Regions from separate parts of the Paenarthrobacter sp. 2TAF44 genome, predicted to be linked through region 2. Evidence: predicted binding sites of a transcription regulator. Region 2 holds the regulator's gene; each other region holds the start of a gene.
What was found. Region 2 encodes LexA, which represses DNA repair genes until DNA is damaged. Its sites were predicted from a motif close to TCGAACANNTGTTCGA; they were not measured.
Positions count from the first base shown of each region.

Region 1: the regulator LexA is predicted to act here: its motif matches at 7,551-7,566, upstream of ruvA (Holliday junction branch migration protein RuvA).
Region 3: the regulator LexA is predicted to act here: its motif matches at 7,165-7,180, upstream of AB4Z15_RS19070 (LexA family protein).

Region 1 is NZ_JBFRFP010000013.1:5,703-16,064, reverse strand. It holds gene AB4Z15_RS13835 (RelA/SpoT family protein) at 1-2,191, opposite strand, end outside; gene secF (protein translocase subunit SecF) at 2,354-3,343, opposite strand; gene secD (protein translocase subunit SecD) at 3,343-5,094, opposite strand; gene yajC (preprotein translocase subunit YajC) at 5,208-5,588, opposite strand; gene ruvB (Holliday junction branch migration DNA helicase RuvB) at 5,775-6,851, opposite strand; gene ruvA (Holliday junction branch migration protein RuvA) at 6,844-7,488, opposite strand; gene ruvC (crossover junction endodeoxyribonuclease RuvC) at 7,592-8,170, opposite strand; gene AB4Z15_RS13800 (YebC/PmpR family DNA-binding transcriptional regulator) at 8,216-8,971, opposite strand; gene pdxT (pyridoxal 5'-phosphate synthase glutaminase subunit PdxT) at 8,975-9,676, opposite strand; gene AB4Z15_RS13790 (MurT ligase domain-containing protein) at 9,803-10,362, shown strand, end outside.
Region 2 is NZ_JBFRFP010000007.1:173,167-183,528, reverse strand. It holds gene AB4Z15_RS09495 (SseB family protein) at 1-99, opposite strand, end outside; gene priA (bifunctional 1-(5-phosphoribosyl)-5-((5-phosphoribosylamino)methylideneamino)imidazole-4-carboxamide isomerase/phosphoribosylanthranilate isomerase PriA) at 99-842, opposite strand; gene AB4Z15_RS09485 (hypothetical protein) at 877-1,035, opposite strand; gene hisH (imidazole glycerol phosphate synthase subunit HisH) at 1,036-1,797, opposite strand; gene hisB (imidazoleglycerol-phosphate dehydratase HisB) at 1,794-2,420, opposite strand; gene AB4Z15_RS09470 (histidinol-phosphate transaminase) at 2,467-3,585, opposite strand; gene AB4Z15_RS09465 (LysM peptidoglycan-binding domain-containing protein) at 3,663-4,022, opposite strand; gene lexA (transcriptional repressor LexA) at 4,377-5,120, shown strand; gene AB4Z15_RS09455 (ATP-dependent DNA helicase) at 5,130-7,187, opposite strand; gene hflX (GTPase HflX) at 7,180-8,742, opposite strand; gene AB4Z15_RS09445 (class I SAM-dependent methyltransferase) at 9,240-9,854, shown strand; gene dapF (diaminopimelate epimerase) at 9,835-10,362, opposite strand, start outside.
Region 3 is NZ_JBFRFP010000022.1:22,614-32,975, reverse strand. It holds partial or broken gene AB4Z15_RS19115 (DUF6308 family protein) at 1-413, opposite strand, end outside; gene AB4Z15_RS19110 (hypothetical protein) at 1,191-1,514, opposite strand; gene AB4Z15_RS19105 (hypothetical protein) at 1,996-2,382, shown strand; gene AB4Z15_RS19100 (hypothetical protein) at 2,507-3,928, shown strand; gene AB4Z15_RS19095 (hypothetical protein) at 4,325-4,540, shown strand; gene AB4Z15_RS19090 (hypothetical protein) at 4,564-4,707, opposite strand; gene AB4Z15_RS19085 (hypothetical protein) at 4,717-4,980, opposite strand; gene AB4Z15_RS19080 (hypothetical protein) at 5,098-5,400, opposite strand; gene AB4Z15_RS19075 (Y-family DNA polymerase) at 5,429-6,727, opposite strand; gene AB4Z15_RS19070 (LexA family protein) at 6,720-7,151, opposite strand; gene AB4Z15_RS19065 (helix-turn-helix domain-containing protein) at 7,496-7,750, opposite strand; gene AB4Z15_RS19060 (LacI family DNA-binding transcriptional regulator) at 8,482-9,591, opposite strand; gene AB4Z15_RS19055 (sugar ABC transporter substrate-binding protein) at 9,808-10,362, shown strand, end outside.

The DNA of each region.
Region 1 (10,362 bases), on a different contig from region 2:
ACAAGAGAGACTTCCTGTCCAGGGCTTCCACCTGAATCTCAACGAGGAAGACACTGGACTGTGTTGGTGCCCACTCGACCTCGACGATCCTGTCCGGCTGGTCGCGCAACCCGGAGACGTTGGTGCAATCGGTCCTATGGACCGAGACGCCAGAACCGCGGGTGACAAATCCAAGGATCGGGTCAGGGGGCACAGGAGTACAGCACCGGGCAAGTTTGACCCAGACGTCTCCCACGCCGCGGACGATGACACCGGAATCGGAAAACTTGGACTTGGCAACCTGCGTGGGGATGCTGACCTCGTCAAGGTCCTCATCCGGGGTCTCGTGCCCACCCAGATGCTCGACCAGCTTCTCCATGACTGACTGGGCAGAAGTGTGGCCGTCACCCACGCCTGCATACAGGCCGGAGATGTCAACGTAGTGGAAGTCCTCGGCGACCGCAGACAGTGCATCATGCGTCATGAGCCGTTGCAGTGGGAGGTTCTGCTTTCGCATTGCCCGCGTCAGCATGTCCTTGCCGCGGTCAATCGCTTCCTCGCGGCGTTCCTTGGTGAACCACTGGCGGATCTTGTTCCGGGCCCTTGCCGACTTGACGAAGTGCTGCCAGTCCTGGCTTGGACCTGCACCCTCCGCCTTTGAGGTGAAGATCTCGACCCAGTCGCCATGGTTCAGTTCGCTGTTGAGCGGCACCAGCTTGCCGTTAACACGGGCTCCAATGGTCCGGTGACCTACTTCCGTGTGAACCGAGTAGGCGAAGTCCACGGGAGTCGATCCAGCAGGCAAGGCCATGACTTCGCCCTTGGGCGTGAAGACGAAGACTTCCCGTGCGTTGATCTCGTACCGCAGGGAATCGAGAAATTCGCCCGGATCCGAGGTTTCCTGCTGCCAGTCCACCAAGGACCGCAGCCAACCCATATCGCCGTCGCGTGGGCTGCCAGGACCCACGGCGGTGCGGTTCGGCTGGTCCTTGTACTTCCAGTGGGCTGCGACGCCATACTCCGCCCGGCGGTGCATCTCATGGGTGCGGATCTGGATTTCCACGGGCTTTCCACCCGGGCCGATCACCGTGGTGTGAAGGGATTGGTACATGTTGAACTTCGGCATGGCGATGTAGTCTTTGAACCGCCCTGGAAGTGGGTTCCATCGCGAGTGCAAGGTACCGAGTGCCGCGTAACAATCCCGCACCGAGTCAACCAGGACGCGAACGCCCATGAGGTCGTTGATGTCGTCAAAGTCCTTATCGCGGACGATCATCTTCTGATAAATCGAGTAGTAGTGCTTCGGCCGGCCGGTAATGGTCGCCTTGATCCGCGCAGTCCGAAGATCATCGGCAATCTGGTTGCGGATAACACTGAGGCTCTTCTCGCGTTCGGGGGTGCGGTCCCCCACCATGCGGACGATTTCCTCATACACCTTGGGGTAGAGCGCCGCGAAGGACAGATCCTCCAACTCCCATTTAATGGTGTTCATACCCAGGCGGTGCGCCAGGGGAGCGAAGATCTCCAGAGTTTCCCGGGCCTTGCGGGACGAGGATTCTGCAGAAACGAACCGCCATGTACGAGCGTTGTGGAGCCGGTCGGCAAGTTTGATCATCAGGACCCTGATGTCCTTGGCCATGGCCACGACCATCTTGCGGACTGTCTCCGACTGGGCTGCTTCTCCGAAGCTGACCTTGTCCAGTTTGGTCACGCCGTCCACGAGCATGGCCACTTCCGGGCCGAAGTCGCGGGTGAGGTCATTCAGGGTGTAGGGGGTGTCCTCCACCGTGTCGTGGAGCAACGCAGCGGCCAGGGTGGTTCCTGTCATTCCCAGCTCAGCAAGGATGGTGGCTACTGCCACCGGGTGGGTGATGTACGGATCACCACTCTTGCGCTTCTGCCCCTGGTGACTGCGCTCTGCAACCGCGAATGCGCGCTGAATGAGGTCGAAATCTTCTTTGGGGTTGTTGGCCCGCACCGTTCGAAGGAGCGGTTCCAGAATCGGCGAGTACGGCGCTACGCCCCGGCCGGTCAATCGCGCAAGCCGGGAACGCGTGCGCTCCCGCCTACCTGGAAAGGTAGGACGCACGCCGGGAGTGTCGACTGGAACCGTACCAGCAGTCCGTCCAGCCACGCTTGTTGCCGGAACCGTCACACCGTGGTGACTGTCCTCCCCGCCCGTCGGTGGTGCCGACGTCGCACGTTCTTCCACAGAAGTACCCCTCACGACCTATTTAATTCTTCCAGTCTATTCCCGCAGGCGAATGCTTCCGCAACCGGACAGCACATGACGCAGGCGCCGGCAAGTCAAAGAGAAAGGACCCCGCTGTAAAGCGGGGTCCTGCTCAAGGACGTAATGCCTGGTGGAAATAGTCTAAACAGTGGCCTCCGCCCGGCGGTGGGCCACTTTCTTGGCCTGCTTCACGAGGTCCGGCTCGCCCTGGCGCAGCCAGGCATAGAGCGGTGCCGCTATGAAGATCGTCGCTGCCGTACCGATGAGGATTCCGACGAACAACGCCAGGGAAAGATCCCGCAGCGTTCCAGCGCCCAACAGTCCGGCCCCGATGAAGAGAATTGCTGCAACCGGAAGGACGGCAACCATCATGGTGTTGATGGAGCGGACCAGGGTTTGGTTGACCGCAAGGTTGACCTCTTCACCGAAAGTCCGGCGCGTAGAGGTGGAAATGTCAGCCGTGTTCTCGCGGATCTTGTCGAAGACCACCACGGTGTCATACAGCGAATAGCTCAGGACAGTCAGGAATCCGATGATGGCCGACGGCGTCACCTCGAAATCACTCAGGGCGTAGACGCCCGCTGTGGTGAACATCGTGACGAGCATGCCCACCAAGGCAGAGAGTGACATCTTCCAGGTCCGGAAATACAGAGCCATGAGGACAGCAGCGAGGCCGACGAACACCACAAGCCCAATAAGTGCCTGGCGTGTGACGTCCTGACCCCACGTGGGACCAACAAAGTTTGATGTCACCTCGTTGTCCGTTACACCGTAAGCGGTGGTCAGGCCTTCTTTGATGCGGTTGGTCTCGTCATCTGTCAGCTGGTCCGTCTGAATCCGCATGGTGTTGCCCGCCACGTTCGCAACGCGGGGAATGGCACCGGATACGACGTCATGGACAGCCTTTTCGCCCAGGCCGGCATCGGTGGTCTTCACGTTGGAAACGGTGAACTCCGAGCCGCCGCGGAACTCGATGCCGAGGTTGAAGCCGCCCTTCAAGACCGGGATCAGGATGGAGAGGGCCACAGCGACCGCAGCAATGATGAACCAGATCTTCTTGGAATCAACAAAGTTATAAGAGCGCTTGCCCGTGTAAAGCTCGTTGCCGAAGGTTGCGAAGCTCGTAGTCATTACTTCTCCTCCTTGGTGCCGTTGGAGGGACCGGTCAACTGGCCCTTCTCGGCAAGGCGCCGTTCGGCGATGGTCATGCGGCGTTCTGCTTCGGCTGCTGCACCCGTATTACGTGCACGGACAACGGCCGGTTTCTCAGCAGGTGTGCGGAGACGTCCAGCTCCCCGATACAACGGGATAGCTCCCAGACGGTCAGGTGACAGGCCGGAGAACCTGTGGCCTTCGCCAAAGAACCTTGTGCGGGCAAGGACCTGCAGCATCGGATGCGTAAACATGAACACCACGATGAGGTCAGCGACAGCCGTGAGGCCAAGGGTGAAAGCGAAGCCACGGACATTGCCCACAGCCACGAAATAAAGGACCAAGGCTGCCAGCAAGTTCACTGCCTTGGAGGCCAGCACAGTCCGCTTGGCACGCTTCCAGCCATTCTCGACGGCGGATACGAGCCCGCGGCCTTCACGAAGTTCATCGCGGATTCGTTCGAAGTACACAATGAACGAGTCGGCCGTCTGTCCGATGGCCACGATCAGGCCGGCAACACCTGCCAGGGACAGGCGATAGTTTTCAGTCCAACCCAGAATGGCGATGGCGAGGTAGGTCAAGCCACCGGCGACTACCAGGGAAGCGATGGTGACAAAGCCAAGGGCCCGGTACTGGAAGAGCGAGTACACAACTACCAACAACAGGCCGATGAGGCCGGCAAGCAGGCCGAGCCGGAGCTGATCGCCACCGAGCGTGGCAGAGATCTGTTCCTGGGACTGGATCTCGAAGGAGATCGGCAAAGCGCCGTAGCGGAGCTGGTCGGACAGTGCTTTTGCGGAGGCCTGGGTGAAGTTGCCCGTGATCTGCGGTTTTCCGTCAGTGATGACAGCAAGCGACCTCGGTGCAGAGATGACCTTGTCATCAAGGACGATGGCGAATTGTGCCTTGGGGTCGTTGCCGCCCTGGGCAAGGGACGCGGTGTAGAACTGGTTCAACCGCTCCGTGACTTCCTTGAACTTGGCAGTTGCCTCGGAGTTGAACGTGATGTTCACGCCCCAGGAGTTGGTCACCGATCCCTGTGCACCTTGGACTTGCGAGAAGGAGGAGGAACTGATGTCCTGGCCTTTGACCTCGACCGGACCAAGGATGTACTTGATGGCCGGAGTCTTGTCCGTTGCCGGTTCACACGTCACCAGTGGCTTGGCCGGATCTGAACGCTCCCGCTTCTCAGTGGAAGGGTTGACGCAGTCGAGCGCCTCGAATTCCTTGTAGATCTCAGGAGTCACCCAGTTGGTATCGCTCGCGTTGGTGGGTTCCGCGGTGGGCTTGGGCAGTTTGTCATCCGGCGTACGGGATTCGACAGGGATGGCCGCAGGATCGGCCGCAGCGATCACCGGGCGGAAGTTCATGTCCGCCGATGCCTGGATGAGGTCACGGGTTTCCTTGGACGGAGTTCCCGGGAGGCTCACCACCACGTTCCGCCCCGACTGGGTGCTGATCTCGGCTTCGGCAACACCGGAGCCGTCCACACGCTGCCGGATGATGGCCACTGCCTGGTTGAGCTGTTCCTCGGTGATATCGCTGGAACCCTCCACCCGGGGCGCCAGAATCATCTGGGTGCCGCCCTCGAGATCCAAGGCAAGCTTGGGAGCCCAGCTGGCATGGCCGGAAATGACTCCGCCACCCAGCACAGCGGTGAGTACAACGAATATTGCTCCAAGCCAAGTCAGCACCCTGCGGGCTGAGTTTTTGGGGCCGGTCCGTGCCATTATCGATCTTCCTTTTATCGCCGGACAGCCGCCGGCGGACGCTGGTAAGCGTCAGCCGGCGGCTTCCGCTGCCGTAGAAGTGTCCTTGCGCGGTGTTGCCGCGACTGACGGTGCTAGTTGTCCTTCTTGTCCTCGTTGTTGAGGCGCGCGATGGTTTCGTCCGGCGTTTCAGTCGCAGCGGGGGTCTCATCGGCAACGGTCAACGAAGAAGCGTCGTCCGGAACAACAGGGGCTTCCTCTTCAGCCTTTTCGACCACCTTGGTGACGGCCTGGCGGTGAACCGTAGCTTCGTTTCCGGGAGACAGCTCGATAACGACCTTGTTCTCAGCTTCATCGATGGACACGATGCGTCCGAAAAGACCGAAGCTGGTCATGACATCGACGCCCGGAGCGAACTTGGACTGCATCGCAGCCTGCTGCTGCTGGGTCTTCTTGTTGCGGCGGAACATCATGAAGACAAAGAGTCCAAGCATGACGAACAGCAATATGGTCATTGGATCCACAGGGAAGTTCCGTTCTTTACTTACGTTTTGGTTCACGGCAACGTCCCCGGCAGATCCTGCGGCCACGGGACTAAACCCGCATAGCAACGCGCTTCACCGCGAAGCGGGCGCATGGATCAAGGACTCGAACGTGCCGAGCGTCATACCAGTCTAGTGGGAAAAGCTGAATACAGCGTGTTAACCGATGGTATCTACGCTTTCAGCATGGTTTTCATCCTCGTCAAACAATGCAAGGGTCTCCTGACCGAATACGCCCGCAGGCACAGCATAACCAAGGTGTGTCCAGGCTGATGCCATGGCGATGCGCCCACGAGGTGTCCGCCCAAGCAGTCCTTCGCGCACCAGGAATGGCTCAGCCACGGTCTCCACCGTTTCGGGTTCTTCACCCACGGCAATGGCCAAGGTGGACAAGCCAACAGGGCCACCATTGAACTTGGTAATGAGGGCTTCGAGAACTGACCGGTCCAGCCTGTCCAAGCCACGTTCGTCTACTTCGTACATATCCAAGGCAGCTGACGCCGACCCGGCATCGATTTGCTCAATGCCATGAACGAGGGCCCAGTCACGAACACGGCGCAGGAGTCGGTTGGCTATACGTGGTGTTCCCCGGGAGCGACCGGCGATCTCGGTGAAACCTGCAGAGTTTACCTTCAGGTCAAGAAGTCCGGCAGAGCGGCGGAGGACAAGTTCGAGTTCGGCCACCGAATAGAACTCAAGGTGCCCGGTGAAACCGAATCGGTCCCTCAATGGGCCCGGAAGAAGTCCTGCACGGGTGGTGGCGCCTACCAGGGTGAAAGGCGGGAGCTCCAAAGGAATTGCAGTTGCGCCTGCTCCCTTGCCAACCACGATGTCCACGCGGAAGTCCTCCATGGCCATGTACAGCATTTCTTCTGCGGGCCTGGACATGCGGTGGATTTCGTCAAGGAACAGGACCTCCCCCTCCGAGAGCGAGGAAAGGATGGCGGCGAGATCCCCTGCGTGCTGGATGGCCGGTCCGCTGCTGATACGCAGCGGCGCGTTCATCTCCGCTGCAATGATCATGGCAAGTGTGGTCTTACCGAGTCCTGGAGGTCCGGACATCAGCACGTGGTCGGCGCTGCGGCCACGCATCTTCGAGGCCTCAAGGACCAAGGCAAGTTGTTTGCGGACACGATGCTGTCCTACGAAGTCGTGCAGGTTCTTGGGTCGGAGAGCAGCCTCAATGACCCGCTCTTCCGGTTCCTCTCCCCCGCTGACGAGTGACAGCTCAGCCACGGCTGCCTACGCGGTTGCCGGCGCGGGCCCCGTCCTGGCCAAGCCAGCGCAGCGTAGCCCGAAGTATTTGGGCCACGTTACCGTCGTCGACAAGCTCGGGGGAATCGGCCATGGCTTTATCGATGCTGCCGGCGGCGTCCTTCTCGGACCAGCCCAGACTGGTCATGGCAGCCACTACCTGGGGCTTCCATTCCACGGTAGCGATCACCGCAGGTGTTGTTCCTGTGCCCGTGCCGTGCGGGACCAACTTCCCGGCCAGCTCGAGGACAATACGGCCGGCCACCTTTGGCCCAATGCCGGGCACCTTGGTGAATGCCTTGCTGTCACCAGTGTGAGCCGCCACCCGGATGGCTTCCGGTTCGTGCACGGCAAGTACGGCCAGAGCCAGCCGCGGCCCGACGCCGCTGACGCTCAGCAGGACATCGAAAACCTCGCGTTCATCATCATCGGCGAAGCCGAACAACGTGAGGGAATCCTCACGGACGATCATGGAGGTGAAGAGCTTCGCCTCGGCACCTACTTTTAGGTGGCTCAAGGTCTGGGGTGTAGCGAAAACGCTCATTCCCGCACCGTTGAGGTCGATCACGGCGGTCGACAAGCCAACGTGGGCAACTGTTCCACGGAGAAAACTGATCAAGACCCGGCTCCTGAGGTACTGCCTGCTCGGCTCCCATGGATCCATGGCGCCAAGCGGACTATCCGAACATATCTACGAATACCCTAGCAAGGGGTACCGACAATCACCGCGCACGGCGCGCTTTCGCTTCGGCTTCCGCCCAGGCCCGCTGAGCCGGGGTGAGGGAACCCGTGCCCGTGTTCCCGCCGATTCCACCCATGCCGCTCCCTGCCCGCCAAGCATGCGTCAGGGCCAGGGCGAGGGCGTCTGCGGCGTCAGCGGGCTTGGGCGGGGCATCGAGCCGCAGGATCTTAGTCACCAATTTGGTGACCGCATCCTTGTTGGCAGTACCACTTCCGGTGACGGCGGCTTTGACTTCAGAGGGCGTGTGCAAGGCGACGGGAATGCCGCGACGCGCGGCCGCAGCGATGACAACGCCCGAGGCTTGGGCCACACCCATCACAGTGCTGACATTCATCTGCGAAAAAACGCGTTCGACGGCGACGACGTCCGGCTCGTGCAGGTCCAGCCACTCGTCGATGGCTTGTGCGATGACCAAAAGCCGCTTGTCCAGCGTCAGCTCAGCTGAGGTCCCGACCACACCAACAGCCACCATGGTGGCCCGGCGGTTCCGTTCGATATCAACTACACCGATGCCGCAACGGGTGAGGCCCGGATCGACTCCCAATACGCGAAGAGTCAAGTCCGGGCCTCCCTGTTTGTTGTCAAAATAAAGGTTCTGCCCTGCCTAGTCGGCGTCGAGGGCAGCCTGTACTTCCTCGCTGAAGTCGGCGTTGCTGTAGACGTTCTGGACGTCATCCAGGTCTTCGAGTGCGTCCACGAGTTTCATGAATTTCCGGGCACCATCAATATCCAGGTCCACCTGCATGGAGGGCACGAATTCAGCTTCATCGGATTCGTACTCGATGCCGGCATCCTTCAAGGCGTCACGGATGGCCTGCAAATCGGAGGGCTCGGAATGCACTTCCCAGTTCTCGCCACTGTCCTTGACTTCCTCTGCGCCGGCGTCCAGGACGGCCATCAGGATGTCATCCTCGCTCAGCCCATTCTTTGGCAGCACCACGACGCCCTTGCGGGTGAACAGGTAGCTGACCGAGCCGGGATCTGCAATGGTGCCACCGTTGCGGGAAATCGCGAGTCGAACCTCGGAAGCCGCACGGTTCTTGTTGTCAGTCAGGCACTCAATCAACAACGCCGAGCCCTGGGGGCCACGGGCTTCGTACATGATTTCGGTGTAATCGACCACTTCGCCTGTGAGGCCGGCGCCACGCTTGATGGCGCGGTCGATGTTGTCGTTGGGAACCGAGGTCTTCTTCGCCTTGGTAACCGCGAGTTCCAGGCCTGGGTTGCCGGCGAGGTCCGGGCCGCCCATGCGCGCAGCAACTTCGATGTTCTTGATCAGCTTTGCGAACGACTTTGCACGCCTGCTATCAATGATGGCTTTCTTGTGCTTGGTAGTCGCCCATTTGGAGTGGCCTGACATGCTTTACGCTTCTCCTCTGATCATTCGAATAAAGAGTTCATGCACGCGCTTCTCACCTGTGACTTCCGGATGGAAAGAGGTGGCCAACAGCTGGCCGGAGCGCACTGCAACAATTCTAGCCAATCCGTGCAAAGTGGCGGTGTGGCTGGCATGCTCCGGATCAACCTGAGCCAGGACTTCGACTCCTGGGCCAACCCGTTCCACCCAAGGTCCACGGATGAAGACTGCGTGCACCGGATCCACGCCGGACTCCCCTGCGCTGAATTCGAGTCCTTTGAAATCGAGGTCCGTTTCAAAGGACTCGCGCTGCCGCCCGAAGGCATTGCGGCGCACCGTGATGTCCAGCCCGCCGAAGGTCTGCTGGGGGTTTCCGTCCAGATCAGCAGCGGGATCGGCAATCTCATCGGCAAGGAGAATCATGCCGGCACAAGAGCCGTACACGGGAAGGCCTTCGGCGATACGCTTCCGCAGCGGGTCCGCGAGTTCAAAGATCCTTGAAAGTTTGTCGATCGTGGTGGATTCCCCACCCGGGATGATGAGGCCGTCAACGTCATCCAGCTCTGCGGGCCGACGGATGCCCACACCCGTGGCGCCTGCGGCTTCCACTGCGTGGATGTGCTCACGGAAGTCGCCTTGGAGGGCCAGTACGCCGATCCGGAGTCCTGCACCCACGCGTGATGAAGCGTCGGAAAGGGGGTTGGTCATTAGACCATCATAGTGGTCCGGCCAGGCAATCTCCTCCCCGAGGCCACGCCGGAGGACAAGCCGGAGCGCCAGCAGGAGAAGCCTCCGGGCCAAGTTCCATGCCTTAACTGGGATATATTACAGAGCATGTTTTCCTTCAGCGTTCCCCTCGGCAAGCTGGTCCGCACACTGTCCCGGCTCCGGGGTGGCGGCTCTGCTTTCCCCGGCCTGGTGGTTGAAAAAATCGATCCTGGTTTCATGCAGAGAACGCTGTCCGGCCTTCCCCATGGTGTGGCGGTTGTCAGTGGCACGAACGGAAAGACGACAACCACCAAAATGGTGGTCGAGCTGCTGGAAAGCCAGGGCCTGAAGGTCTTCACCAACCGCACAGGCAGTAACTTCACCCGGGGCGTAGCCGCCTCCCTCCTCGGCGATGTTGACTGGCGTGGCCGGCTCGACGCCGACGTCGCCATCCTCGAACTCGACGAAGCACATGCCGTGCATTTCGTGAACAAGGTCCCGCCCCGTTTCAGCCTCTTGCTGAACGTCCTCCGCGACCAGCTTGACCGGTTCGGCGAGATCGACAAGACCGCCCGATTGCTCGAACACATCGCCCAGAAAACCACGGATACCGTGGTGCTGAACCGTGAGGACCCCCGTGTGGCACGCATCGCCAACACCCTCAATGCTCCGGGGGCCCTCCACCA
Region 2 (10,362 bases):
ACGGCCTTCCCAGGGCTGCCCCGCAGAGTCAGCGGCTCCCCCGGCACCGGCCAAGGCAGCGGCAATATGGCCCGGAAGTTCGCGTCGTGAACCTGTCATCAGCGACGACCGGCTACGTCCAACGCTTCGGGCAGGGTGAAAGCACCTGCATAAAGGGCTTTGCCGACAATCGCACCCTCAACGCCCAGGGGCACGAGTTCACGAAGCACGCGAAGATCCTCAAGGCTGGAGATACCGCCTGAAGCCACCACGGGCTTGCCCGTTTTCTGCACCATCTGGCGCAGCAAGTCAACATTCGGACCCTGCAGGGTTCCGTCTTTGGTGACGTCGGTGACCACGTAGCGTGCGCAGCCAGCATCCTCCAGACGGGCAAGAACTTCCCAGAGGTGGCCGCCTTCTTTGGTCCAGCCGCGACCGGCCAGGGTGGTACCTCGGACATCGAGGCCGACGGCGATCTTGTCACCGAATCGGTCGATGGCGCGCCGTGTCCACTCAGGGTTCTCCAATGCTGCTGTACCGAGGTTAACCCGCTCCACGCCCAATTCCAGGGCGCGTTCCAGCGACTCGTCATCCCGCAGTCCGCCGGACAACTCAACCTTGACGTTGAGCTGGGACACGACCTCGCTGATGAGGTCCGCGTTGTTGCCACGGCCAAAAGCGGCGTCGAGGTCCACCATGTGCACCCACTCAGCACCGGCGTTCTGCCAGTTCAAGGCAGCTTCCAGAGGCGTGCCGTAGCTGGTTTCCGAGCCTGCCTCGCCTTGCAGCAGGCGGACTGCCTGGCCATCAACGATGTCGACGGCGGGGAGGAGTTCCAGAACGGACTGGGCAGAGGTGGTCATGTGTGTCCTAGGAGTTGATGGGGACGCGAGGGGTTCAGTTGCCCGGCGGCGTCAGGAGATAGGCGGCCAGCAGGGACATCCCCGCCAGCACGTAGAAAGAGACGGAAACCCACAGTGGCTTTTTCTGCTGGTGGAAAGAGATACCTCCACCCACCAGCACGCCGGCAAGGCCCATGAGCACTACCGACCACATCTAGGCTGCACCACGATCGTCCGCTGCCGGAGCCTGTGCCACCGTGGATCCAGGCTTGCGAAGGCCATCCACCCAGTTGCGCAGGAGGCGCGCCCCTGCGTCTCCGGATTTCTCGGGGTGGAACTGGGTTGCGCACAGGGGGCCGTTTTCGACGGCGGCGATAAAGCGTGCACCGTGCTCGGACCAGGTCACCAGAGGTGGGGCCATCCGAGGCTGGACGACGTCGAAGTTCCACTCCTGCACGCCGTATGAGTGCACAAAGTAGAAGCGTTCCTGCTCAACGCCCGCGAAAAGCTTTGATCCTTCAGGGACGTCCACCGTGTTCCAACCCATGTGGGGAACCACAGGGGCGGGAAGGAGTTCAACCTTGCCCGGCCATTCGGCCATGCCCTCGGACTCGGTGCCGTGCTCGACTCCGGCTTCGAAGAGCACCTGCAGCCCAACGCAGATTGCCAAGACAGGCCGCCCACCTGCGACGCGGCGGCCGATCATGCGGATGGCATCGACGGCCTTGAGTTCCTTCATTACCGTTTCAAAGGCGCCGACGCCGGGGACCAGCAGCCCGTCGGCATTCAGGACATCCTCAGGCTTGGAGCTGAGAACCACTTCGGCGCCCGCACGCTCAAGGGCGCGAACGGCTGAACGGACGTTGCCCGAACCGTAGTCCAGCACCGTAACCGTGGGCTTACCTTCAGGCGACTCCGGCTTGAGGTTAGCCGAAGCGTCAGTAACCGCACCGTCCTTCAGGATTTGCCCGCTCATAGCGCCCCCTTGGTGGATGGAATGCCCTCGACTCGGGGATCCGACTCCACTGCCGAGCGAAGAGCCCGCGCGAAGGCTTTGAACTGGGCCTCGACGATGTGGTGCGGATCGCGGCCTGCAAGGACGTTCATGTGCAGGCAGATACCGGCGTGCAACGTGATGGCTTCAAAGACGTGACGGGTCAACGAACCCGTGAAGTGGCCACCGATGAGGTGGTACTCCTGCCCCGCGGGTTCTCCTCCGTGTACCAGATATGGGCGCCCCGAAACATCCACGACAGCGTGCGCCAAGGCTTCGTCCAATGGAACCGTAGCTTCACCAAAGCGGCGGATTCCGGCTTTGTTGCCCAAGGCAGTACGCAAGACCTCACCAAAAGTAATGGCCACATCCTCCACGGTGTGGTGGGCATCGATGTGGGTGTCACCCGTGGCCTTGACGGTCATGTCGATCAGGGAGTGCTTGCACAACGCCGTCAGCATGTGGTCATAGAAGGGAACCGTGGTGCTGATGTCCGAGACACCGGTGCCATCCAGGTTGATCTCCACCAGGACGGAGGATTCGCTGGTGGTGCGCTCCATGCGCGCAGTGCGGTCAGCGGACGGCGTGGCGCCGGTTTCGCTCATTGGGACGTCCTTATACACGAAGAATGGGGTGGGTCTATTGACAAGTTTAGTTGGGCTGGGACGCAGGGCTGTCCAGAAGGGCTTCCAAGGCCTCAAGGAAGGCCGTTGTTTCCTTTTCCGTTCCCGCAGTCACCCGCAGGTGTCCTGGAATGCCGACGTCACGGATCAGGACGCCCGCATCCAGCAGGCCCTGCCAGATCGCGTGCGGGTTCGAAAGCCCACCGAAGAAAACGTAGTTTGAGTCCGAGGCCGCAGGCTTGAGTCCCATTCGGAGGAGCTCGGTCACAATGCGGTCGCGTTGGACCTTGATGTCCTCGACGTCGGCCATGAGCGCTTCGCGGTGGTTGAGGGCAGCCAGGGCCGTGGCTTGCGTGACCGCTGAGAGGTGGTAAGGCAGCCGGACGAGCCTGATGGCGTCAGTAACCTCAGGTGCGGCAGCCATGTAGCCCAGGCGCGCACCTGCCAGGGCAAAGGCCTTGCTCATGGTGCGTGAGACGATCAAACGCTCCCGCCCGGGAAGCAGCGTCAGCGCGCTGGGCGTGTTGTCGTGCGCGAACTCGTGGTAGGCCTCATCCACGATGACGATAGCTTGGCTGGCATCGCCGGCTTCGTACACAGCTTCGACGACGTCCAGCCCCAAGCCCGTTCCCGTGGGGTTGTTCGGAGAGCACAGGAACACGATATTCGCGCCAGTCTCCTTCACCTGGGCAGCAGCGGAAGCCGCATCCAGGCCATAGTCATCAGCTCGCACTCCACGGACGTACTCAGTGTCCGTGCCACTGGCAAGCAACGGGTACATGGAATACGTGGGAGGGAAGCCCAATGCCTTGCGCCCCGGACCTCCGAAGGCCTGCAGAATCTGCTGCAGGACCTCGTTGGAGCCGTTGGCCGCCCAGATGTTGTCCGCGGAAAGCCCGTGACCGAGGTAATCGGCGAGGGATTCACGAAGTTCGGTGAACTCGCGGTCAGGGTATCGGTTCAGGCCCGTGGCCGCAGCCGCAACGGCCTCGGTAATGGCCGCTTGCACATCGGCCGGCACGCCATGGGTGTTCTCGTTGACGTTGAGCAAAATGGGGACATCAAGCTGCGGCGCGCCATAGGGGCTCAGTCCACGCAGGTTGGTCCGGAGGGGAAGTCGGTCAAGTCGCTCAAGCTGGTCACTCACCAAGACAGTTTAAGGTGCCGGTGCGACTGCAGAGTAACTGTGACGCCAGGGACGGTGACCCATAGCCCCCTGGCCACTCAATTCGCGGGAACGAACAGCTGCTGGCCGGGCTGGATGCGTCCTCCGCGGAGATCGTTCAACTGGATGATTTCTGCGATGACATCACGCGGGTCCCTCTCCGGCGCGGCCGCACCGGCGATGCCCCACAGTGACTGCCCGGGCTGGACAGTAACCGTGACGGCCACCGGCGGCTGCAGTTGGGACTGGGAATCCGAAGCCTTGGCCGGAGAGTTGATGAAGCCGGCAAGGCTCAGCAGCGCGGCAAGCAGCAGCATGGCGGGGATGCCGAAGAACACGATCCTGCCGCGCCGGGTAAGCCGGAGACGCGTAGGCGCCGGGGTGTTGCGGAATTCGTGGAACGTAGAGATTGCGGACATGAGCTGAGCCCTTCTGAGCGATTGCCTGCATCGGATGCCCGTTGCCGGCTGCCAATTCCTTGTGTTCGTTGGACCGCCCCGGATATTCGAACACTTTCTTCGAACATCCGAGCCAGGTTCAACTTTTATAGAACACATATTCGAACCTTGCTATGACATTTTTAGCACTTATCAACGAACGGTGTCGAGACTCGCTAGAACGAATGTTTGATAAACGCCTGTGCCTGGCCTAGGTTTGAGTGAAGAAACAGGCACTGTTTCAGTGGAACAGGAGGGTCTGACATTTTTTCAGATCCAACATCCCCGGGCACACTTCAGACCGTGACCGGGCGGAACAGAAGGGCATTGGCGAACATGGCAGCGAAAGCCACCGGCGGCGGGGCACCCCTGCGGAGCCAGCAGCCTCAAAAGAGTCCCAAAAGCCTGACTGTCCGGCAGAAGAAAATCCTGGAAACCATCCAGCGGTCCGTCAATGACAACGGCTATCCGCCCAGCATGCGCGAAATTGGTGACACCGTTGGTCTGGCGAGCCTGTCCAGCGTCACCCATCAGCTCTCCCAGTTGGAGAAGCTGGGCTACCTGCGCAGAGATCCCAAGCGCCCCCGCGCCATGGAAGTCCTCATGCCTTTGACCCTTGACGGCGGGACAATTCCCGGAGTCGAAGCAGCTACCACACTGCGTAGCGCAGGTGGACTCGCCGTGACGGAGTTGGCCAGTGCCAGCGACACCGCCATGGTGCCCCTGGTGGGACGCATCGCGGCCGGTGGCCCCATCCTCGCAGACCAGACTATTGAGGACGTCCTGCCCCTGCCCCGGCAACTGGTGGGCCACGGCGAACTGTTCATGCTGAAGGTCGCTGGTGACTCCATGATCGATGCCGCAATTTGTGACGGTGACTGGGTAGTTGTCCGGCGCCAGAATGACGCCATCAACGGTGACATCGTGGCAGCACTCCTGGATGACGAAGCCACGGTAAAAACCTTCCGCCAGCGGGACGGCCACACGTGGCTGCTCCCCCAGAACACGCAGTACGAACCGATACTGGGAGACCAGGCCACCATTATGGGCAAGGTCGTCTCGGTCCTGCGCTCCCTTTAGGGCGTTTGCCTACGTTTTCTTTGCGCCCAAGCGTTCCAGGACGCCGCGCACAACATTGCGATCCGTCGTTGCCCAGAAGGGTGGCAAAGCTGCACGCAGGAACGCGCCGTACCGTTCCGTGGAAAGCCGTGAGTCCAGGACGGCGACCACGCCTTTGTCGCCAGTGGAGCGAATGAGGCGTCCTGCCCCCTGCGCCAAGCGAATTGCCGCATGCGTAGCTGACACCGCCATGAACCCGTTGCCCCCGGACTGCGCAACAGCTCGCGAGCGTGCGGTCATCAGCGGGTCGTCCGGCCGCGGGAACGGAATGCGGTCAATCACCACAAGGCGGCATGAACCGCCAGGGACGTCGACGCCCTGCCACAAGGACATCGTGCCAAAGAGGCAGGTGTCCGGTTCGTCGGCAAACTGCTTCACGAGCGCTGCCATAGTGGATTCGCCTTGGCAGAGGATGTCCACATCCAGACGTGGTCGCATCGCCTCTGCGGCTTCCTCGGCCGCCCGACGTGAGGAGAAGAGGCACAGGGCTCCCCCACCGGAAGCACGGATGAGGTCTTCAAGCTCATCCAGTGCCTCGGGAGAAGTGCCCCTGCCGGGCTTGGGCAGGTGCTTGGCCACGTAAAGGACACCCTGCTTCGGATAATCAAAAGGCGATCCGACGTCCAACCCAGTCCAGCTCGGTGCACCCTCTCCAATCAGCCCCAGGCCACCGGCGGCAGGCTCAAAGGCGGATCCAATAGCGAGCGTGGCAGAAGTAAGCACCACTGTGTGCCCTGCGAAAAGGCCTTCCCGCAGCCGGCCGGCAACGCTAAGCGGAGCGATGTTGATCAGTGCGGGCGCGGTCTCATCCGGCGGGGAGTACCCCTGCTGGGGATCGAAGGTGCTGTTCCTGGAGAACCACACCACTTCACGGTTCTCCTTGGCTGCGAGCATCCGCTCGCACAGTTCCAGAATGAGCATGAGCCGTGAGCGCGCAAGCTGCCGGCCGCCGTCGACCGCGTTTGAAGAGTCAGTCTTCGAGTCAGACAACGCAGCGCGTGTGGCATCACGCAGTTGGTCCAGGCAGTCCAGTTGTTCGTCGTTTAGCCCGTTGGGCAGCAGTCCGTTGGGGACTCCGGCAATGGCCATGTCCAGTCGGTCGGCTGCCGCGTTCAGGGCGTCTACGGTAATGGCGGTGTGCTTACGCGCGCTCGAAGCCGCAGCATGCACCATTGCTACGGACAGCTGGCCCGTGACGGCCCCCGTGACCCTGTCCTGCAGCTCATGAGCTTCATCAACCACAACGACGTCGTACTCGGGCAGTACAGCAAGCCCTTCGAAGGCACTGACTGCAAGCATGGCATGGTTGGTGACCACGACGTCCGCCTCGGCCGCCCGGGCACGTGCCTGCTCGCTGAAGCATTCCTCAGCGAGTGGGCACTTCTGTGCCCCCAAACACTCCATTGACGTCACGGAGACCTGCCTCCAGGCCCGATCCGTCACCCCCGGCATCAGTTCATCGCGGTCGCCCGTGGCCGTCTTTTCGGCCCATTCACGGAGCCGGATGACTTCCTGGCCCAATTGCGACGACGGGCCGCCAACCGCCGCTGCGAAATGCGGCACGCTGGTGTCCTCACCCAGGGAAAAAAGTTGGCCCTCGGATGGCTCTTCGCTGGGGAAGCCGCCCTCCAGCTTTTGCAGGCAAACATAATTTGCCCGGCCCTTGACGAGTGCCACGTTCACGGGACGCTCGAGGGCCGGGCTTATGGTCTCCAACAGCCGGGGCAGGTCCCGGCCCACAATCTGTGTTTGCAGGGCCAAGGTAGCGGTGGACACAAGCGTCGGTTTGTCGCTGTCCATGGAATGGGCGATCAACGGAATCAGGTAAGCCAAGGACTTACCCGTTCCCGTTCCGGCCTGGACCAGCAGATGTTCACCGGACTCGATGGCCCGGGTGACTTGCCTTGCCATCTCGTGCTGGCCTGAACGGCTTTGACCGCCCATCCCGTCAACAGCTTTGTCCAACAGCTCGAGGGTGAACTTCTCCCCCACTGACTCGACGACGTCCGCCGCCACCTTCTCAACCATTGCTGACGAATGACTCCAGCTCGGCGGCCAATCCTTCACGAACCATGGCCACCACGCGGGTTCCGTTTTCCTCGTGCTCGAGGCTCAGGATTTCCGAATCGGAGTTGTGCAGCTTGTTGACCATGTCACCACGGTCATACGGGATGAGGACCTCGAGGCGGACTCCCGGCCGGGGAATCGACCGGCTGATCTCTTCCAGGAGTTCAGGTATGCCCTGGCCCGTGCGGGTGGAAACCACGGCGTGCCGCGGCTCCTTCTGCTTCAGGCGTTCCACGACGAAAGGATCCGCTACGTCGACCTTGTTCAGGACGATGATTTCCGGAACCTTGCGGGCGTCGACCTCGGTGAAGACAGCACGCACTGCCGCGATTTGCCCTTCCGGGTCCGGGTGGGAGGCGTCCACGACATGCAGGATCAGGTCTGCGTCCGCTACTTCTTCCAGTGTGGAGCGGAAGGCTTCCACCAGCTGCGTAGGAAGCGAGCGGACGAATCCAACGGTGTCAGCCAGCGTGTAGCCGATGCCATCCGGGGTCTGTGCCTTCCTGACGGTCGGGTCCAGGGTGGCGAACAGGGCGTTTTCCACCAGCACCCCAGCATCGGTCAGCCGGTTCAGGAGCGAAGACTTTCCAGCGTTGGTATAGCCGGCGATTGCGACCGAGGGTACGGCATTACGACGGCGGTTGGCCCGCTTGGTCTCGCGCGCCGGCTTCATCGCGGCGATCTCCCGACGCAGCTTGGCCATGCGCGTCCGGATCCTGCGGCGATCGAGCTCGATCTTTGTTTCGCCTGGACCACGGGAACCCATACCGGCACCGGCTCCACCCACTTGGCCACCCGCCTGGCGGGACATGGAGTCACCCCAACCACGGAGCCTGGGGAGCAGGTACTCGAGTTGTGCGAGTTCAACCTGTGCCTTACCTTCGCGGCTCTTTGCGTGCTGGGCAAAGATATCCAGGATCAGCGTTGTCCGGTCCACAACCTTGACCTTGACGATGTCCTCAAGTCCGCGTCGCTGCGAGGGGGAAAGCTCGGTGTCGACCACCACGGTATCGGCGCCAGTGGCGGCCACGATGTCCTTGAGTTCCTGTGCCTTGCCCGATCCGAGGAACGTGCCGGGGTCCGGCTTTGTGCGCCGCTGAACCAGGCCGTCAAGGACCTCGGATCCTGCTGTCTCTGCCAATGCTGCGAGTTCGCGAAGCGAATTCTCGGCGTCAGCCAAAGTGCCTTCTGTCCACAGGCCAGCCAGGACAACGCGCTCCAGGCGCAGCTGCCGGTACTCAACCTCTGTGACGTCTTCGAGTTCGGTGGAAAGGCCCGCGGTGCGGCGGAGCGCACGTCGTTCCGCCAAGTCTTCCTGGTCGCCGTCGTAAATGCTGTGTTCGTGGTCAAGCGTGGAGATCGCTTGTGCCCTGCCGAAAACACCTTTGGCATCATTGTCATCGGATGCCTGTGCAGGTACATCCTTGGAAAGAATCCGGTCAATGACAGCCTGGATTTGTTCAGGACTCATGTCCTGGGCGTCGGAATCGGATCCGGAGTGCTTCTGGGTGGTCATGGTCTCCTTAGACTGTTCGGCATATCCAGAATAGTGCTGTTTTGCGTCCAATGGGACGGTATTCGCGGTGGGCTGACGAGCTTCGGCCATATAGGGCCTCCTGTGGTGCTTGGATCGAGCGGGTTGGTCCGCGGGAGGTCCTGTCCTGCAGGAGAATTCATCGCCAAACCCATAAACCAAGAGCTGACAGCAGATGGCAGGGCCACTGCTTTCGCGACAGCTGGGGTGGGACATGTTCTACTGAGCAACCGCGATCAACCAACAACGGGCGATTGCGGAGTCTGCCGGACGGAACCTGCGGGCGGAATGGCCATGAGCTGGGCTGATACGCCAAGCGGGCCTGCATCGCGGGCAGGTGCCTTGCCGACGTGAAAGGGTCGGCTCGGGCTGATTACTCAAAGATCAAGAACATGCCTTCCACATTAGCAGCACTGTCAAACTGTCCCGGCCCGAGGGCAGTTTCCCAAGCCGCCGATAGCCAACTAATCTGGCAAATTATGGAGTCTGCACACTATTTCAGCGCCCAACCGGCCGGTCCGTTCACTCGCAAGCCCCTCACTGTGGAACTGGCTGGAGCTACCCGTCATGTGCAGACGTCGTCGGGCATCTTCAGCCCCGACGGTGTGGACAAGGGCACCAAGGTACTTTTGGCCGAGGTTCCACCGCCTTCGCCCCGGGGCAACCTGCTGGATATTGGGTGCGGTTGGGGTCCTGTTGCCCTCACGATGGGGCTCATGGCGCCCCTGGCACAGGTCTACGCCGTGGATGTCAACGAGCGCTGCATCGCCTTGACCAACGAGAACGCGGCTGCCCTTGGCTTGAACAACGTGAAGGCCAGCCTCCCGGATGAGGTAGACCCCGGCGTCGAATTCGACACGATCTGGTCCAACCCGCCGATCCGCATCGGCAAGGACGAACTACACTCGCTGCTCCTGACGTGGCTGCCCCGGCTGGCACCTGGCGGCAACGCGTGGATGGTGGTTCAGAAGAACCTGGGCTCGGACTCCCTCCAACGCTGGCTGGCCAACGAACTGGACAAGTCCTTCACGGTTTCCCGCGAGAGCACTTCGAAGTCTTTCAGGATCCTTCGCGTCAGGAAAGCGTCCCACTAGCCACAATGACTGCGGGGCCGCTGAGCTCAACGTGTTCCCGGCCATCCTCACCCGGGAAGAACTTCACGTCCACCACGCCACCGGGAACGTTGACGTGCCAAGAGTTGGGGGCGCTGCTGCCAGCCCAATGACGGATCGCGACGGCGGCGGCACAAGCCCCGGTGCCACACGATTGGGTTTCGCCGACTCCACGCTCGTGGACGCGCATAGTGATGGTTCCCACGCCGTCGTGAACCAGCGGCTCTGCGGGTACTACAAACTCGACATTGGTGCCGTTGGCAGGCTTGGGATCCACTGCCGGCGCGGTGAATAATTTCGTAGCGGAGAGTTCGCTGAGCTCGGCAAGCGCAACCACAGTGTGCGGGTTGCCCATGCTGACGGAGAGGCCGGGCCTGGCCACTTCCAGGCCGTCTGCGCTGACCAAGGCATCCATGGCTTTGCTTTGTGCTTCTGCAGGGAAAATGAATTCCCACGGGCCCATATCCACGGCATAGCCGTCGGCCGTGCA
Region 3 (10,362 bases), on a different contig from region 2:
TCGCTTGGGTACTTTGTACCGTAAAAGCTGTACACACGGGAATCGATCAGAGGCACGATGTGCGGGCGGCGACGGTGGAGTACCTTGGAAACCGTTACTGCCGTCCATCCTTTAACTTCTAAGGCCGCCCTGTTGGCTACCGCCAAGCTTTCCACTGCTTCCTCCAGCCGAGATACGTCGTCGTAGGACTCAAGGCAGGCCACATCGCGCAGCTCAACCAGCGCTTGATCGATCGCCTTCCGGAGTCGCTGCGCAGGACCATCGCCTTCGGTAAAAAGGGGTATGACATCGCGGGCACTGAGCTTCAGGCTCAGGAGGTTCGCCATCAGAACATCTGATGGCGAAAGCGGTACATCGGGCTCGCCCTGGTGATCATATGCATTGAAGGCGTACGCGTGCGTCCGGGAAGTGTAGCGCGCTAGCTTTTTCCTGAGCTGTCCCTTTTAACGAGGCCAAACTCTTCTTTATCTTCTTCGCCACGGTTCCCCTGATTGCGTCGATACTGGCTTACCCCTAAGAGCGGGCGCTCCCATTGACACGCTACCTGTGGAAGAACCACGCCGACCCCCGGTGCGGCAGCGCCCGCGTCGTGTCATATCCCTAGAGGTAAAGACTGGCGAATATGCAGTATGAATGAGGATATGACCATCAGCTCGCAAGAGATACCAATGAAGGTATCCGTCTTTTCCGGGATCAATTTCTGGTGGGCAATCCAGTCGGACAACTTCCCTGATGTCTTTCCCGACGGGACGCTGTGGGCGCCCCTGCGAGGCAGTTCCGGACAACGGGTTGCCTCCTGGGAATCGTTGCACACCGCTCGGCCAGGGGACCTTGTTCTGCACTATTCGCGTCCCGCGATCCGCGGAATCAGTCGCGTGGCCACGCGGCCGCTATCGGCATATCCACCGCCCCGGGGATACAAAGAGCCCGCGGATACGGAGGGGGTACTGGTCCTCACAGACCCTCTATGCGAAGTCCACATCCCATGGAAAGACGTCCTCGGAATCTTGCCGCCGGGACAAGGCCCTCTGACCGGACTGGGCACGTTGAACAGGGGCTACTTCTATAACTTGGACAGCGAGGGTGCCATGCAGTTGCTGCAGCAGGCAGGGCTAGAGGTGACTGATGAGGACCGGCACGAGGCCGTCTCAGTCGACCAATACTCTGGCGGTCCGAGCGACAAATGGACACTAGGGGCCGTCCGAACAGAACAGCGTTTCCTCCGGGACCAGCAACTGCAGCTTAGGGGTAGTTCCTGCTCGCTCTGCGGTAATTCCTTCCCTGAACAGCTTTTGATCGCGGCCCACATCAAACCCCGCTCCGCGTGCTCTGAGAAGGAACGCATGGACACCCGTAACGTGTCCATGCTCGCGTGCCTCTTCGGCTGTGACGCGCTGTTCGAACTCGGCTACGTCGTAGTCGACGACTCGGGCGTCATCGAAGCGTGCCAGCCCGGACCCAAGCAGGTTAGAGACCGCGTCGAGAGCCTCATGGGCCGCAAATGTCGGGCTCATGACGAGCGATCACGCGGCTATTTCGCATGGCACCGGCAAGCCCATTCGGGCAAGCTAGTCAAACAGACGCGCAGGACGTCCAAGCTGCCGGAGGATCCATCACCTTCGTAGAGAGTTCCCCGCAGAACATCCTGCCGAGTCCGCTCCCACAGGGGGACACTTAGCGATCCCAGAACACCGCCATTTATCGGCAGAGTTCACAAGCACGCCCTGGGCGCCTTGGAGCGTGCACGAAAACGAAATTGTCGGATGGATAAATGGCAAACCGCCGAATGGTTCGGGCTGATTGCGATAGTTATCGCGGTGCTATTTGGTCTCGGGGGAATGTGGTTTGCCCGCAGGTTCGGAACCCGTCGCGGCAAAGTACTTGTGGGAGGAACCTCCACACCGCTGCTGGCATCCGTAGGATCGCAGGGTAGCCATCTCGGGGTGACCTACAAGGACCGCGCTGTGGAAGACCCCCCACCTTGTGAGGTTCTATGTGAAGAACATCGGCCCCCACGACATTACGCGGGAGCAATTCGACGAAGGGAAACTCTTCATTGAACTACAAAACGGAACGCTTTACGGCATTGTCTCCGTCGCCAGCAGTGACGGGGTGAGCCCACAGGTGAAGGCCTTGGCAATCAGGGAAGATGGCGACATCAGTGTCGGCGCCACACTCCTGCCGAAAGGCACCACGTGGGTCTTCGAATTCATAGTCTCAGGCCCTGGTCAACCGAAGATTCGAGGCCGGTTGATCAACACGGACATCGTCGTGGGGGAGGCGACGAGCACCGGCTTCTTACAAACATATTCCACAAGCTTCCTGCGGGCCGTCCTTGAAGCAGCCGCGCCTTTCCCCATTCCCATCCGAACTAGGCGATAATTTCGACCTCAGTTCGGGGATTCAACGTCGGTCGGGGCCCTCGTGCCCGGGGCCCTGCTAGCGCTCTTGTGAGTGAGCGGCGTAAGGATCTGATCGTGGGCATACCGCGGGGAGAGGTTAGAAAATGAGTGAACACCTTGGACTTGGAGCAGTTGTCCCTGCGCTTTTTGTGGATGGTGTGGAAGACACCCCTTGGGTAGTTGGGACGCTAACTCTTACGGACGCCGGTGTCCGTGTGGCTCTGCCTTATGTAACTCAAGTTCAGCAGTTTGAAACTGTCAGTAAATGGATCGATGGGGAAACCCCACCTCCAAACCTTCTGGTCGAATCTAAGGACCTACGAATTTCCTTGTTCGGACTCCGATACCACGGTCACACACACAGACTTGTCACCGGAACAGCCGAGGGCCTAATCGATGTCGAAGAAGCGGTAATCGCGTCGAGGGGCGGCAGCCTCCAAGATCCGCTCCTGGTTGAAAAGGTCAAGTCGGAGATAGACGGGCTGATCGAGTGGTCCGGTCTAAGCTCCGTCTCCTTCGCCTCTACCCGAACTGGAGAGGGAATGGATCTTCGGAACACGGTCACCTACACCGTGCAGAGTGCCGACGGGCTTAGCTGGACGCAAGGTGACGCCACATTGACGATTTCCACGTCATGGGCGGGTAACCACGGGCAGGGCATTCGAGTTGACGATCGGGGCGTGCTCATAAGCACATTCCCCGAGCCTCGTCCTTTCAGAGACCATCTGGTGGAGCAGCGCAAGTTTGTAGCGTTCCTGTCAGTGATGTTCGGAACCTCCATTTCTTTCCGTAAACACGAGATTCAGGACGCCCGCTTCCCCACTCAGTCCATTGAGGGAACAGTTCACGGCTACCCCTACGTTGAGCTGATCAGTCGTCAGACTGTCCGTGAGTATGTCGGGGATAAGCCTTCAAAGGACCACCTCCGGTTCCCCCTGACGGCGATGCAGTGTCTAAGTTCGGCAACTCTTACCAAATGGGGGGAAGGATATGACAGCTGGGCAAGGTTCCTCTTGCCCGTGGTAGGAGTGCTCCGAGTACGCAACCTGGTTGTGGAGAACATGGCTATCAATGCTGCCATGAGCCTTGAAGCGTTCGGCAAAACCATTGTCACGCTAGCCGAAGGGGAAGAGGAAACCTACCGTAATGACCGGCCGACCACCGCAACTTACATCTACCGTGGTACTAAGGCTCTGGGTCTCAAGTGGGACAGTATCGCGGCATCTGAAGTTGGACTGGCAAGAGCTATCGCGCAGAACTACAACTCCATTAAGCACCCAGGAAATCAGGAGTTCCCTGACGGGTTTCACACTCGCACGCTGGCGCAGATCTCGATGGGTGTTGTTCGTCTGAATGCCCTGAAGCTCGTGGCTAGTGAAAAGGAATATTCACAAGTAGATGCATCGCAGGTGTTCAGGGAGCCACTGGAGCTGTTCAAGCTCAATGATCTTTTCATCGATGCGGAAGGCAAGATCGTGGAGCGGCCTGCTGTTCCACCAGTAGACACAAACTCAACGTCAACCTAGGTTGAAATAGGGCTGGTTATCGGCCAGCAAAAAGGCCCTTCTTGCGGTTCTCATCCGCAGTTCCCCCATGCCGGTAAGGGCCGAAATGCTGCATACGTGCTTCTAAAAATGAAAAAACGGCGCGACGGTAGGATCCCCACCTCGGACTGGTCGGATGGTGCACAAAAACGACCGTTTCCGTGCTAGGCGGCTAGTCGATCTCTTGATAAGGATTCAAAATCCCTATCTCGCGTTCCTCGTCCTCCACTCCTTGGGCAGCATGAATGCCTTCAACGTTGAAAGCCTCCCAAATAGCCGCGTGAAACGCTGAAGAGGACGTTCACTTCGAGGTCCACTCCTGGAAGAAAAGAGTCCATCCTTATCATCCAAGGGGACGCAGCCTTCGTTTCGGCTCAAGTGGAGGACGCCGTCCAGGAGGAATGGCTCGCTCACATCGCACCGTCCGAAGCGATCCTGGGCGTGGAAGCAGCTGCGAAGGAACACCGGCAGGCCGGGCATCGCCTGGATAAGACCGTCGCCGCCTCGAATGCAGCCGGGGCGTCCTGGGCGGACATTGGCCGTGCCGCTGGGATCAGCCGCCAGGCCGCACACGAACGCTGGGCCGATAAGTAGAAAGCGGCTGGGCCCTGGCGGTGCTAGCTGGTGCGAATAGCGATCGCTTTGGCGCCCTCCGGGATCAGCGTTTCGGCGGCTGCTTTGGCCTTCTCGTAGGTCTCGCCTTCGGCGTCGACGTGGCTGAGTTCGCCGTTGCCGGCCTCTACGGTCAGGGTCACTTTCACTCCCATATCCTAGGCCGCCATTTCGGTGAAGGTTTCTTCCAGCGCCTCAGGCAGTATTGAGGAATCGGCGTTGCCGCGCAGGTCCACGGGACGGGATCCCTGCAGCACGGGGGAGGGGACCATCATCCACAACGCCAAGTTGTGCGGGATCCCCAAGTCCATCGCCCATTCGAAGAGCGCCACCATTACCGGTTCCAGGGTCAGGTCCGGGCGGAACTGGAAACCGGGGCAATAGGTCCCCCCGTCGATGACGCGGAAGATCTGTCGCATCATCTGTTCGGGTCCTCCTGCACAGCAGAAAGTCGTTCGCGGACCTTCCCCAGGCTGGGCAGCCGGAATTCAATCCGGATCCGCTCCCACAGCTGTTCGGGGACACGGGACCGGTACAAGTCAGCGGGCACTAGCTGATGCCATCGGCTCCCGGCGCAGCGTGAACGTGCGCAGCTCCCCACCGGCTTGGGGGAGTTTGGCTTGGACCTGCCAGTGCTCGATGCTGACAACATCGCCGGTGCCGACGGCGGCCCGGTCCCGGTGTTCCCACCATGCGTCCCTGGTGAACCAGTGGGCGGTGTGGACGTCGGGATCAACCATCCAGATCCGGCCGTCGTGACGGATCGCCAACGGCGTGCCGTCGGGGCTGAACCGGACAGCGACGTCATTGCCGGTCGTGGGGGATTCGGGTGCGAGGGTCATTGTGGTTTCCTTTCTTACTCGGCGCCGGTCAGGCGGCCTTGACGAGGGGGAGTTCGTCCCAGTGTGTGGTGTACCTGGGGGAGAGCATGTCGCGTTTCATGGACCAGTCCGGTCCGCCTTTGATCCCGGCATGGCCTAGTCCAATGGACCCGCGGCCGTATCGTTTGGCCGCGTCCTCCAGCAGGATCCCGATGCCGCGTTCTTCGTGCGGGTTCTCGAACCACTCCAAGGGCTTCTGATTACCAGTGGGCCGGAGATCCGTGACCATGGTCCCCGCCCGGACGTACTTCACGCCCTCGTGAACCTGGGGGAGCAGCGCGTGGGCTGCCCGGGTCAGCAGCACAGGATCCGCGGTCGGCGTCGGCAGGACCGGGCACACCGAGGGAAAGGACTTCTCGTTCGGGTTGAAGTGCGACGTCGCCGCGAACGCCGTCAACACTTTCGCTTGCAGGTCGTGTTTGGCCAGCCGCGCCGAGGCCATCTGCGCGTACACGCTCATGACCTGCCGCAACCCGGCAGCCGTGGTGATCGGTGCGGAGAAGGATCGGGAGAAGATCAGCTGGTCCCGGCCGATGCGTTCCTCTTCCATCGGGATGCACGGTGTTCCCTGAAGTTCCAGGACGGTGCGCATCATGACGATGGAGAACTTGTCCCGGATCGCGACCGGGTTGGCCCGGGTCAGGTCCAGGATCGAGAAGATCCCCATCGCATTCAGGCGCTTCGTCAGCCGTGTAGCCACGCCCCAGATTTCAATCACCGACAGCTTCGCCATCAGCGCTTCGCGCTGCTCAGCCGGCACAGACTCCCAGCGGCAGACCCCGTCGAACACGGGGTTGTTCTTCGCCCATTTATTGCTTAGCTTCGCAAGGGTTTTCGTCGGCGCGATGCCAACGCAGACAGGCACGCCGACATGCCGCCGGCACGCGGCCTTCATCTCCCGGCCCAGAGCCAGCAGCTCATCGGGCTCGCCTTTGACTCCTAGGAATGCTTCATCGATGGAGTACACCTCAAGCCAAGCCGAGTACCTGCCAAGGAGCTCCATGACGCGCGCCGAAATGTCTCCGTACAACTCGTAGTTGCTGGACAGGGCCACCAGCCCCCATTCCTTGGCCCGGGGGCGGAGCTTGAACCACGGCTCACCCATGGCAATGCCGAGCCTCTTGGCTTCCGGGGAACGTGTCACCGCGCAGCCATCGTTGTTGGAGAGCACAATGAGGGGCCTGCCCTCCAACGCGGGATTAAAGACACGTTCAGCTGAGTCATAAAAACAGTTCACGTCCACGTGCGCTATCTCCTGCATCCGACGCATGACCGCGGGCTTAGACATAATGCAAACACCGTGTCGCAACGCCCCAGATGCTCAGGTCCGAGAGCGCTGAAACCCTGATATCAGGGAAGTCCGGGTTGTCCGCCTGCAGGACAACACCATGTGCCGTGATCCTCAGCCTCTTGATGGTCAGCTCGCCATCAAGAACAGCAACAACGACAGAACCGTCCTTGGGCTCCAGCGCACGGTTCACGATCAACTCATCGCCGTCGCTGATACCGGCCTGCTCCATGGACTGCCCGGTGACCCTGACAATAAAGGTGCTCGTCACGTCCTTGATCAGGTGTTCGTTCAGATCGATACGGCCATCGAAGTAGTCCTGGGCTGGCGAGGGGTAGCCCGCCGCTACTGCAACGGGTGCCAGCGACACCTTCACCAGAGAGAGTCCCGCATCTATCACACGGGGGCCAACTATCACGCCCACAACACACCTTTATTCGAATATATCTTCGAATAAACAGTGTATGCCGTTGCACCGACAGAATAAGCACTCCACCACATTGCCCTCGATGCCTTGTGACCCGGAGGGTGTGACCGGGCAACCGGAGGTGGCCGGCCACAACGCCCGCTGGCCAGGAAGGGGGCTTCGTCTCCCTGGCCGACAGGCGTACGCACTGACCTGCATACTCAGTCCGGACAAACTGTGCAGGCGGTGCGCTTGTGACGGGGCCAAAGTCACGGTCTGTTTCGCCTACAGAGGGGTCCGTGGTTTTTTGGACCGCCACGTCTACCTAGTGCGCACTGGCAGCGGGTAGTGACGCGTTCTTCTCAGGAATCTTCGTCGGTGGTGATGTCATCGAGCTCTCCGGAAGCGATCCGCTCGGCGGTCTTCCGATAGGCCTCCTCAACGTATGCCTCGACGTCGTTCAGGCCGACACGCCAGATATTGCGTCCGCCGATCTGGATGCCCTTTAGGTCGCCGGTCTTCAGGAGCGCCCGGATGAGCGGCTGTCCCACGTTCAAGTATTGGGCTGTTTGCTCCACGGTGAGGAACCGCGCTGGCTGGGGTGTCTTTTCGGGCATGATGAAAATGCTACGACAACGGCAATGTCCTGAATCACGGCTGATTACATCCTTGCTGGGAGCCTGAAGCAAGGGTTGGTGGTAGTTGTACGTCCTGGGGATCGAGTTCGGGCCGGGCCCGAATGAAAGACAAAGGGTGACGAAACGACCTACCGGACCACGCGACGTCGGCCTCCACTTCAACCACCATTGGCTCCACCAGTGTCAGGCGTACGGGGCCTTTGTCTTTGCTGAATCTGTTCAATGAGGTTTCGCTGATCTCTTCGGGCCATGGGTGCCCTGGCTCAGCCGGGCGGAGCTTGAGGCCCAGCTCACGGCCTCGCTGTGTTGAGAGCACCGTGGACCTGCCGACGATCCGCAGCTTGCCCATCGATGGGCAAGCCGGCGATGATCGCCTGCGGTTGCGCTATTGGCCCTATGACGGCTGCGCACACCACATCCAAAGTGTCTTTGCGCTTCAACTTCAACCAGGAGCGCGACGCCTCATAGGGCTGGGACCCGCCCTTGAAATTCCCTGTCAAGTTCAGCGTGTTGAAGCTACACGGGTTGGTCGGATGGGGCCTTGACCGCTTCCGTGGGCGCAACGTCCGCCAATAGCCGAACTGCGACCTCGGCGGTGACCGGTTCCACGGTCGGGTATGAGGGCTCGAGCACCTCCTCCAGGACATCCGCGTTGACGCGGCGGGTGAGAATCAGGCGGGCTTTGGAGCGAGATCATCGGTTACAGGTATCTACTGCGTGCAGCCGCAGCTTTCCCGAAGCAGGACCTGTACAGGAAGGACCCTGTGCTCGCAGGCTGATGGGATCTCGGCCATCCGTTTGCTCAGGAGCTCGACGGCGACCCGGCCCAGCAGGTCCATGGGCTGGCGGACCGTGGTGAGCGCCGGTCGCATGAACCGGCCTGCATCGATCCCGTCGAACCCGGTGACTGCAACTTCTTCCGGAACCTTGACCCCGGCCTCGGTGAGGCCCTCGATGACGCCTAGGGCGGTCTGATCGTTCGCGCATACGATCGCCTCGGGCAGGTGCGGCCGGCCGGCCTTATCGGCGAGCAGCGCTGTGACGGCTTCGCGTACGTCTGACCTGCCGGTCGTGCCCCCCAGGACAGTGCCGTCCGGGGCGGCCAGACCGGCCGCCTCGAGAGCGTCAAGGAACCCCTTGTGCCGCGCGTAGCGGTCGTAGTCATCGATGGGCCCGGCAAACCAGAAGCTCTTGCGCCCGTGGTCTTCGATCAAGTGCTCGACGAGCCGGCGCATCCCGGCCCTGTTGTTGACCGTCACCGAGGACATGACCATGGGGTCTTCCGGGAACTGGGCAACCAGGACGATGGGCTTGGTCCGAGCCAGGTGGACGAGCGTTGACTCGGACACCACATGGGGGAGCACCACGAGACCGTCTACCCGGCGGGCGATCTCGTCCAGGGCCACGCCGCCGGAGTCCAGCTTCTGCCAGCCAACGGCGAGCGGGAGGCCGCGCACAGTGCACTCGAGTTCCACGCCCCGGAGCACCTCGTCGGCGAAGAGCGGGTAAAGCCTTGGACTCGTCGATGATTCGCGGACCAAGGGGACGTAGTCCTCGTCGAGCCGTGCCGGTATCGCCAGTTCGTCGGGCTCGTGGCCGCTGAACGAGTACATGCCGACAACGCCACTGTGGCGCTCGGCCAGGCCCCGTGCGAGTCCGCTCGGGATGTAGCCGAGCGTGTCGACTGCCTTGCGGATCGCCTCCTGCGTGGCAGGCCGGACCTTGTCCGGAGAGCGGAAAAACCTAGAGACGGAGGCCGTGGAAACTCCGGCGGCCTCCGCGACGTCGTAAACGGTTGGCGTAGTGCTGCTGGACAACATAGTCCCCTTCCCCGAGAGCGGTCGACCGCGAGGTCACGTTGCCCGACGTGTCGCCGAGGCTATCACACACTGTACGCGCATACATCCCTGAAATAAAAGGGGGCGTGACCCTTGCCACAGCAAAATGTATGCGCGTACACTCTTGAACACGGGCCGATCGTCGACGTCGAACAGCAGCCCCTATGCTCTCCCCTCCCCCTTCCTTTGAGAGGAACAATGATGTTGAAGAATAAGAAACGAGCAGCCCTGCCGGCACCAAAGATGCTCCATGCCAAAGCCACAAAAGCAGCCGTTATCGGCCTTGCCGCAGCCCTGCTCCTGACTGCCTGCGGACGCGACAATGGATCCGGTCCCGGATCCACCGAATCAGCATCCCCAATTGCCTCGGGCCCCGCGACCGGAACAGTCACGGTGTGGGCGCAGGGTGCCGAGGGCGCCGCGCTGCCTGCGTTGGCAAAGGAATTCGAGGTCGCCAATCCCGGCGTAAAGGTCAACGTCACGGCCATCCCCTGGGATGCCGCCCACAATAAATACCAGACAGCCATCGCCGGGGGCACCACCCCTGATATCGCCCAAATGGGCACCACCTGGATGAGCGACTTCAGCGATGCCTTCGACCCCACGCCCAACGCCGTCGATACCGGCGACATCTTTCCCGGTTCGGTGAAGTCGACCGACGTGGGCGGGACCAGGTATGGCGTCCCGTGGTACGTGGACGCCAACGTCGTCTTTTACCGCAGCGATCTTGCAGCAAAGGCCGGCCATGAGACC